3 regions of the Bradyrhizobium sp. P5_C12 genome follow, and region 3 is predicted to be linked to each of the others. Evidence: predicted binding sites of a transcription regulator. Region 3 holds the regulator's gene; each other region holds the start of a gene.
What was found. Region 3 encodes LexA, which represses DNA repair genes until DNA is damaged. Its sites were predicted from a motif close to TGTTCNNNNTGTGTTCNG; they were not measured.
Positions count from the first base shown of each region.

Region 1: a site for LexA is predicted at 1,601-1,618, ahead of ACXJMY_RS22015 (YifB family Mg chelatase-like AAA ATPase). Genes of this name have one in related genera too.
Region 2: a site for LexA is predicted at 1,805-1,822, ahead of uvrA (excinuclease ABC subunit UvrA). Genes of this name have one in related genera too.

Region 1 is NZ_JBFULU010000025.1:4,388-7,660, reverse strand. Features, by position in the region: gene ACXJMY_RS22015 (YifB family Mg chelatase-like AAA ATPase) at 4-1,542, opposite strand; gene ACXJMY_RS22010 (PilZ domain-containing protein) at 1,770-2,015, shown strand; gene ACXJMY_RS22005 (tetratricopeptide repeat protein) at 2,095-2,868, shown strand; gene ACXJMY_RS22000 (AAA family ATPase) at 2,887-3,273, opposite strand, start outside.
Region 2 is NZ_JBFULU010000007.1:62,176-65,448, forward strand. Features, by position in the region: gene uvrA (excinuclease ABC subunit UvrA) at 1-1,708, opposite strand, end outside; gene ACXJMY_RS08525 (outer membrane protein) at 2,035-2,796, opposite strand; gene ACXJMY_RS08530 (outer membrane protein) at 2,940-3,273, opposite strand, start outside.
Region 3 is NZ_JBFULU010000037.1:61,174-64,446, forward strand. Features, by position in the region: gene ACXJMY_RS27520 (molybdopterin molybdotransferase MoeA) at 103-1,314, shown strand; gene lexA (transcriptional repressor LexA) at 1,490-2,185, shown strand; gene ACXJMY_RS27530 (hypothetical protein) at 2,370-2,573, shown strand; gene ACXJMY_RS27535 (hypothetical protein) at 2,768-3,196, shown strand.

The sequences.
Region 1 (3,273 bases), on a different contig from region 3:
GGATCAGACCAACTGCCGCACATCCTCCGCGAGTGCGCGGTAGGACAGCGCTTCGGCGAGATGCAGCCGGCCGATCTTGTCGGCACCGTCGAGGTCGGCGAGCGTGCGCGCCACCCGCAGCACGCGGTGATAGCCGCGTGCCGACAGCCGCATGGTCTCGGCCGCATCGCGCAGCAGTTTTTGCCCCTGCGCGTCGGGCTTGGCGATCTCCTCCAGCACCGAGGCAGGGGCCTCGGCATTGGTGCGGACGTTGGGCATGCCCGCATCCGCGTAGCGCGCAAGCTGGATGTCGCGCGCCGCCGCGACGCGCGCGGCGACCTCGGCCGAGCCTTCCGCCGGCGGCGGCAGGATCAAATCCGCCGCGGTCACCGCAGGCACCTCGATGCGCAGATCGATGCGGTCCATCAACGGGCCGGAGATGCGCGCCTGGTAATCGCCGGTGCAGCGGTCGATGCGGCCGCGCTTGCAGGCATAGCCCGGCTCGAACGCATTGCCGCAACGGCACGGATTCATCGCGGCGACCAGCATGAAGCGCGCCGGATAGGTGACGCGGTGATTGGCGCGGGAGACCGAGACCTCGCCGTTCTCCAGCGGCTGGCGCAGCGAATCCAGCACGCGCGGATCGAATTCGGGCAGCTCGTCGAGGAACAGCACGCCCTGATGCGCGAGCGAGATTTCGCCGGGCTTGGCCCGCATGCCGCCGCCGGTGAGCGCGGCCATGCTGGCGGAATGATGCGGCGAGCGGAACGGTCGCCGCGCCGTCAACGCGCCGCCTTCGATTTCGCCGGCAACGGACGCGATCATCGAGACTTCCAACAATTCGCCCGGCGACAGCGGCGGCAGGATCGAGGGCAGCCGCGCCGCCAGCATCGACTTGCCCGCGCCGGGCGCGCCGATCATCAGCAGATGATGGCCGCCGGCGGCTGCGATCTCCAGCGCCCGCTTGGCGCTCTCCTGGCCCTTGATGTCGCGCAGGTCGAGCGGCGAGGCGGCGGCTTCATGCACCTTGGGCGAGGGCCGCGACAACACCTGCGTGCCCTTGAAATGGTTGGCGATCTGGATCAGCGAACGTGCCGCAACGATCTGGATGTCCGGGCTCGCCCACGCGGCTTCCGAGCCGCACGCCGCCGGGCAGATCAATCCTTCCTCGCGCACATTGGCGCCGATCGCGGCGGGAAGAACGCCGGCAACGGGCGCGATCGAGCCGTCGAGGCCGAGCTCGCCGAGCACCGTGAAGCCCGTCAGCGCATCCGGCGGAATAGCCCCGATCGCCGCCATCAGCCCGAGCGCGATCGGCAGGTCGTAATGGCTGCCTTCCTTCGGGACGTCGGCCGGCGCCAGATTGACGATGATCCGCCGCGCCGGCAGCGCCAGGCCTGATGCGATCAGCGCCGAGCGGACCCGCTCGCGCGCCTCGGACACCGCCTTGTCGGGCAGGCCGACGATGGCAAAGGCCGGCAGGCCCGGCGCAACCTGCACCTGCACGTCGACCGCGCGGGCCTCGATCCCCTCAAAGGCGACGGTAGAAACCCGCTGAACCATGCCCGAACCAGCCCTGCCTCTCGCACAATCGAGGGTAGCAGAGCATGGCGGCCTTCGCAAGAACAATACGGGAACATCAGCGGCGGCCCGGCAAACCCTAACCACTCGTAAACGCGGTGCCGACACTACGCCTCGAATGCGAACGGCCCCGCTCAGCACATCCCAACGAATGTTCGCTATTGCTAGGGGTGCGGGATGGGCCGTGGTCTAACGGGTGAACAATTCAAATGCTTGCAAATCGCCGGAGAACCGAACGTCGGGTGTGCAGCCGGCTCGCCAAGATTCATTTTGGTGCGGGCTCGCTGCCACGGGACTGCACGATCACGGATATCTCGGACGGGGGCGTGAAAGTGGTGGCGGAATTTCTGGAAGTGCCGCCGCAATTCACCATCATCTTCGCGCCGGATTATTCCCGCCAATGCCGCCTGCGCTGGCGCATCGGCTGCGAATTCGGTGCCGAATTCACCGATTGAGACGCGGGCAACCGCGTCCTTAACGGGACTTTAGCGTTAATCGGTAAGCATCCCTGATCAGTCGCCGAGTGATCAGAGTATGTCCAAGCGTTCGTCCCTTGCCTCTCCCCCGGCGAGATTGCTGCTTCCCGCGCTCCTGGTGCTTGTCCTCGGCGGTTGCCAGACCATGAGCCTGGACGACGTGACCGGCGCGCTCGGCGGCAAGTCCGAACCGGCGGCCAAGGCGGATCCGAAGCCGGACATGGACGCATTGCGCGAGCGCTATCGCGCCAGGCCGAGCGATCCCAACGTCGCGCTCGAATACGGCAAGGCGCTGCGCGAGACCGGCCAGCGTGCGCAGGCGGTCGCGGTGCTGGAACAGGCCGTGCTCGCCCATTCCAGCAACAAGGCGCTGCTCGCCGGCTATGGCCGAGCGCTCGCCGACAGCGGCAATTTCCAGCAGGCATTCGACGTGCTGAGCCGCGCGCACACGCCGGAGGATCCCGACTGGCACATCCTGTCGGCGCAGGGCGCGGCGCTCGACCAGCTCGGCCGCAACGAGGAAGCGCAGCAATACTACGCCGCCGCGCTCAAGATCGTGCCCGACGAGCCGCAGGTGCTGTCCAATCTCGGCCTGTCCTACATGCTCCAGAACAATCTGCCCCGGGCCGAGGAGACGCTGCGCCGCGCGCATGAACGCAACCCTGCCGCTGCGCGCGTCCGGGCCAATCTGGCCCTCGTGCTGGGACTGCAAGGAAAGCTGGCCGAGGCCGAGACCATCGTGAAGGCCGATCTGCCGCCGGCCGAGGCCGCGGCGAAGGTGACGGCGCTACGCCAATTGCTGGCGAAGCAGCAGCAGCGGGCGGAGAAATAACCCGCCGCCGGTCTGCGCCTACGACGCCTTGCGATGCGGGGCGGAGCCGCGTCCCGTCCTGCCCTTCAGCTTCTTCAACAGCGGTCCGAACAGCGAGCGCTTCGGCTTCTTCACCTCGCCGCGTCCGGCGAGGCGGTTCGCCATGTTCTGGAACAGCCCGGTGGTGCGGTGGCTCTTCGAGACCTCGGCGATCATCTGGCCGTTGTTGGCCGCGGTGGAGAACAGCTTCGAATCGAACGGGATCACCGCGAGTGGCGGGCTTTCCATCGTCTTGACGAACGCCTTGACCTCGATCTCCGCCCGCTTGTGCATGCCGACCTGGTTGATGCAGTAGAGCGGCGGACGGTCGTTCGGCCGCGCCGCCTTCAGCACGTTGAGCATGTTCTTGGTGTTGCGCAAGTTCGC
Region 2 (3,273 bases), on a different contig from region 3:
GCTTCAGCGTGTCGAGCAGGCGGGCGTTGTCGCGCTGGTGCAGGCCGATCGAGGGCTCGTCCAGCACGTAGAGCACGCCGGTCAGGCCCGAGCCGATCTGCGAGGCCAGGCGGATGCGCTGGCTCTCGCCGCCCGACAGCGTGCCGGAGGAGCGGGACAGGGTGAGGTAGTTGAGGCCGACGTCGAGCAGGAAGGTGAGGCGCTCGCGGATCTCCTTGAGGATGCGGCCCGCGATCTCGTTCTGCTGCGCGTTCAGCGCCTCCGGCACGGTCTCGAACCAGTCGCCGGCGCGCTTGACCGACAACTCCGAGATCTCGCCGATATGCTTGCCGCCGATCTTGACGCAGAGCGCCTCCGGCTTCAGCCGAAAGCCCTTGCAGGCCTCGCAGGGGACGTCATGGAAATACTTCGCCAGCTCCTCGCGCGCCCACTCGCTCTCGGTCTCGCGATAGCGGCGGTTGATGTTGGTGATGACGCCCTCGAACGGCTTCTTGGTGTCGTAGGAGCGGACGCCGTCCTCGTAGGAGAACTTGATCTCGTCCTCGCCCGAGCCATGGAGGATTGCGTTCTGCGTCTTCTTCGGCAGATCCTTCCATTTGGTGGTCAGCGTGAACTTGTAGTGCTTGCCGAGCGCCGTCAGCGTCTGCACGTAGTAGGGCGACGACGATTTGGCCCAGGGCGCGATCGCGCCCTTGCCGATGGCGAGCTCCTTGTCGGGGATGACGAGGTCTTCGTCGACATGCTGCTCGACGCCGAGGCCGCCGCAGGCGGGGCAGGCGCCGTAGGGATTGTTGAACGAGAACAGTCGCGGCTCGATCTCGGGGATGGTGAAGCCGGAGACCGGGCAGGCGAACTTCTCCGAGAACAGGATGCGCTCGGGCCCGCTCTTGTCGTGGATCTTTGCGGTCTTCTTTTTCTCTTCGGCCGGAGCCGTCGCCGGCGCGTCGGCGAATTCGACGACGGCGAGGCCCTCGGCGAGCTTCAGCGCGGTCTCGAAGCTTTCGGCGAGACGCTGGCCGATGTCGGGCCGCACCACGATGCGGTCGACCACGACGTCGATGTCGTGCGGGAATTTCTTGTCGAGCGTCGGCGCCTCGGCAAGCTCATGGAAGGTGCCGTCGATCTTGACGCGCTGAAAGCCCTTCTTGAGCCATTCAGCGAGCTCCTTCCTGTACTCGCCCTTGCGGCCGTTCACGACCGGCGCGAGCAGATAGAGGCGGGTGCCCTCGGGCAGCGCCAGCACGCGGTCGACCATCTGCGACACGGTCTGGCTCTCGATCGGCAGGCCGGTGGCGGGCGAGTAGGGCACGCCGACGCGCGCCCAGAGCAGCCGCATGTAGTCGTAGATCTCGGTGACGGTGCCGACGGTGGAGCGCGGGTTCTTCGAGGTGGTTTTCTGTTCGATCGAGATCGCCGGCGACAGGCCGTCGATCTGGTCGACGTCCGGCTTCTGCATCATCTCCAGGAACTGGCGGGCATAGGCCGAGAGCGACTCGACGTAGCGGCGCTGGCCCTCGGCGTAGATGGTGTCGAAGGCGAGCGAGGATTTGCCGGAGCCGGACAGGCCGGTGAACACCACGAGCTTGTCGCGGGGAATCTCGACGTCGACATTCTTGAGGTTGTGCTCGCGCGCGCCACGGATCGTAATTGCGCGCAGGTGTGATCCCGCGTTCTGTTGTTGGCGCTTCGCCTTGATCACTTCATCCATCCTGGTGGTCCTCAAGGAATCCCAACGGCGCGCGATCGCGCCAACGTTGTAGGCGCGCTTTGCCCGGAACCGGGATCGGCGCCGATGGGTATGGCAGCGAACGTAGGAAGAACGGCGACGGATTTCCAGTGGGACTTGCGAATCGTCAACGGATTGTTGGCGCGCTGGCGGCATCTGGCAGTAGCAGCTGCGATCCGGAACAGACGAAGGGCCGGCACGAGGCCGGCCCTTCGTTCGCATTTGGCTGCGGATCGCATCATCCGCGCTTGAGCAGGACCTTGGAGGAGTCCTTGGGGGTCAGTATTTGGGGGGCAGTATTTGGGGGGTCAGTATTTGACGACGACCGGGCCGCCCCAGCGGTAATTGACGCGGATCAGGCCGACGTCGATGTCCTGGCCGATCCGGTCGCTGCGCGGGAGCAGGCCGCCGGCCAGGGTGGCGAATTCGGCGTTGTGATGGCCCAGGAACACATGGTTGTATTCGCCGCCGACCGACCAGTTCTCGGCGAAGCCGTATTCGACGCCGATGCCGACAGTGTAGCCCCAGCGCGTCTGGTTGACGCTGTTGAACGCGAAGGCGGCGGGCGCGCCCGGAAAGAACGTGTCGTATTTGTCGTGGGCGACGGCCGCGCCGGCCTTGCCGTAGAACAGCAGGCTGTTCACGGCGTAGCCCATCTGGCCGGTGAAGAGACCGAAGCTGTCGATCTTGGTCTGGTTGGTCAGCGGCGCCAGCGCCACGCTGACATTGCTGCCCTTGAAGTCGGCCCAGTTGCCCTGGCCCTCGACGCCGAGAACCCAGCGACCCCTCTGCCAGCGATAGCCGACCTGACCGCCGACCGTGCCGCCGCCTGCATTGTGGCAGCCTTCGCCGACGGCTGGATCGACGGCGACGCCAAGTGCATTTGTCACGCCCCAGCAGGCATGGGCCCAGCCGCCGCCGCCATTGATGCCGACATAGACGCCGCTCCAGTCATAGCCGAGGACGGGCGCCACCGGCGCCTTGGGGTAGAGGGGGAGATCGGCGGCACCGGCCGGCGCGACCGCGCCGAATGCGAACAGGCTGACCGCGGTCAGCATCCACGTCTTCATGTTACGTCCTCAACTCGCCGAAGCCATTCGCGGACGCCTTGCGCGCCTCACGACTCCAAGACGGTTGGGTGCACGCTCGCGCGAAAACAAAAAGGCCGGCGCGAGGCCGGCCTTTCGTAACGCGATGGCGTTGGAAGCGAAGCTCAGTACCTCGCGACGACGGGGCCGCCGAAGGTATAGTTGACGCGGACGGTGCCCATGTCGACGTCCTGCTTGATACGGTCGATGCGGTCGTTGACGCCGAGAACCGTGAACGAGTTGTTGCGGCTGCCCATGAACAGATGGTCGTATTCGATCGCCACGGACCAGTTCGGCGCGAAGCCGAACTCGATGCCGGTGCCGACCGCGCCACCCCAACGCGTCTCGCTGGCGCTGTCGATGACCACGCCGCCGAACAGGCCGTCGTACTTGGCGTGGGTGACGGCGGCGCCGCCCTTCACGTACCAGAGCACGTTGTTCCAGGCATAGCCGACCTGG
Region 3 (3,273 bases):
GGATGAATCATCCTGCCTCGTCGCCGTTTTGCCTCCGCGCCCGCGCTCGGCTAGAACGTCGCCGTTCATCCGCCCGACCGTGCCCAGCAGGAGTCTTCCCCCGTGGCCTTGATGCCGGTTTCTGACGCGCTCGCCGCGGTGCTGGCCGGCGTGGAGCCGTTGCCCGAAGAGATGATTGCTCTCGCCGAGGCCTTCCACCGCGTGCTCGCGCGCGACCTCGCGGCGCGGCGCACGCAGCCGCCGCAGGCGATGTCGGCGATGGACGGATATGCCGTGCGCGCGGCCGATGCGGCAAAGGTCGACGCCCAGCTGACCGTGGTCGGCGAGGTCGCGGCGGGCCGGCCGTTTGCGAAATCGGTCGGCGCCGGCGAAGCAGTGCGGATCTTCACCGGCGGCGTCGTACCCGACGGCGCCGACGCAGTCGTGATCCAGGAGGACACGGTCGCCGACGGCAAGCGCATCACGATCAGGGAAGCCGCCATCGCCGGACGGCACATACGCCCCGCCGGCGTCGATTTTCGCGAGGGCGATGTGCTGCTGAAGGCGGGCACCCGCCTCACCGAGCGGGGCCTGGCGCTCGCCGCCGGCATGAACCACCCCGAGCTTCCCGTCCGCCGCCGTCCGAAGGTCGCGATCCTCGCCACCGGTGATGAGCTGGTGATGCCGGGGACGACACCCGGCCCGGGGCAGATCGTCTATTCCAACGGCTACGCCCTGCACGCGCTCGCCCGCGGCGAGGGCGCGGAGACCATCGATCTCGGCATTGCCGCCGACACGCTGGAGGCGACCACCGCCGGCATCCGCCGTGCGCGCGAGAGCGGCGCCGACATCCTGATCACGACCGGCGGCGCCTCGGTCGGCGATCACGACCTGGTCCAGCCGGCGCTCAATGCCGAAGGCATCTCGATGGCGTTCTGGAAGATCGCGATGCGGCCGGGCAAGCCGATGATGAACGGACGGCTCGGCGCGATGCGCGTGATCGGCCTGCCCGGCAATCCGGTGTCGTCCTATGTGTGCGCCTTCCTGTTCATGGTGCCGCTGATTCGCGCGCTGTCGGGCCGCGAGATGATTCATCACCGCCGCGAGCGCGCGGTGCTCGGCCGCGACGTCGGGCCCAACGACGTGCGCGAAGACTATCTCCGCGCGCGTCTGGAGCGGCGTGAGGACGGCACGCTCGTCGCCCTTCCCGTCAATCATCAGGATTCCTCGCTGCTTGCGAATCTTGCTGCGGCACAGGCACTTCTCGTGCGCGCGCCGTTGGCGCCGAAGGCTGCTGCAGGCACGCCATGCGAGGTGCTGCTGCTGCCGGCCTGAACGCGTCGATCACACGCGTTCGGCGAACTTTGTCGCGTTCACGGTAAATTAAGCAGTTGCGGAACACATATCGAACATATAGTGTCCGTTCATGATTTGTTTCGAGCATCTGGCGGCTCGCCGCTGAATTCACCGTCTCGGAATCGAACGACATCAACCGGGGGATTTGGTCGAGATGTTAACGCGCAAACAATACGAGCTTCTGCGGTTCATCAGCGAGCGTCTGAAGGAAAGCGGCGTGCCGCCCTCCTTCGACGAGATGAAGGACGCGCTCGATCTGCGCTCGAAATCAGGCATCCATCGCCTGATCACCGCACTCGAGGAGCGCGGCTTCATCCGGCGCCTGCCCAACCGCGCCCGCGCCATCGAGGTGATCAAGCTGCCCGAGCTCCAGGCGGCCGCCGGAAGCCGGCGCGGCTTCACGCCGAGCGTCATCGAAGGCAATCTCGGCAAGGTGCGCTCCAACGCGCCTGCGGACGACGGCGAGCGCCCCGTGGCGGTGCCGGTGATGGGCCGCATCGCGGCCGGCACGCCGATCGAGGCGTTGCAGACCCGCAGCCACACCATCAGCGTACCGCCGGACATGCTCGGCTCGGGCGAGCACTATGCGCTGGAAGTGCGCGGCGATTCGATGGTCGAGGCCGGCATCCTCGACGGCGACATGGCGCTGATCCAGCGCAATGAGACCGCCGATACCGGCGACATCGTCGTGGCCCTGATCGACGACGAGGAAGCCACGCTGAAGCGCTTCCGCCGTCGTGGCGCCTCGATCGCGCTCGAGCCCGCCAATGCCGCCTATGAGGTCCGCATCCTGCCGCCGAACCGGGTCAAGATCCAGGGCAAGCTGATCGGGCTGTACCGCAAGTACTGAGCTGATCCGGCGGTCATTCGATACCCATTGGAGCGGACGGATTGGGAGCGGACGGATTGTCCGCTCCGGCTGGATAGTCTTTCTGGTTTTGCACAGATTATCCGGCCACCTCTCCGGCGCTAGATCCTCGGCACGCCGCACGAAGCGCTTGGCTTCGCGGCCTTGAGAGACCGAGGAGACAACCATGCGCAAGATCGTTTTGAGTGTGCTCGCAACTGCGTTGATCGCCGGCACCGCGCCGCAGGCCTTCGCCGCACAGCCGCACCGCCATGCCCACAACAAGGAGACCGCGGTCAGCGCGCAATTGCGCAATGCCCGCAACGCCGTCGAGCAGACGTCGCAACCGAGCTGGCAATATTCGGGATGGTCGGCACCGGCCGGACGCTGACCTTTGTGTCCGGCGTAATGCACGAAAGCGGACTTTGTTCCTGCTCGATTCGGAAAAGATAATGTGATCGCGGGCTGCGGACCCAAGCCGCAGATTTGCCTACAACCAAGAACACGCTAACATGCTTCCACTCTGATCGAGGCCTGTGCCTCTGAAAGAGGCGCGGGTCGCTATCCTTGAACGAGGAGCACCCGATGTGTGACTACAGCCTGCATGCCGTCGCGACGCGCCCGGCCGAAGTCGGCGAGACGATCGTCACGACAACCTTCCGCGGCACCTCGACGCGCGGCTTCGCCTCCGAAGCCGATCTCTCCGTCGCGGTCTGCCTGCTGCCGGGAACGGAGCTCGCCTTCGCCGACAACGTCCGCTACGACAATCGCTGGATCTGGACCCGCACCATCAACTCGCGCGTCGGCAAGTTCGGCAAGATCGATCCGCACATCCCCGACCGCCATCATGACGCGATCGAGTTTCCCGACGGCAAATACGTGCTGGTGACGCAGCTCGTCGAAGGCCAGCGCGCAACCGTGCTGCAACTGCCGGTGACACAGCCGCTTGGCGAGCACAAGCCGCAGGTCGTCGCCGACAATCGGCCGACCATCACGCGCCTGCCGATCGGCTGACGCGGCTGTCTCCTGGCCGACAGATCAAGCGCCAGGATCGAAACCGCCATCGCCGGCCGCGGCCGGCGAGATGGGGG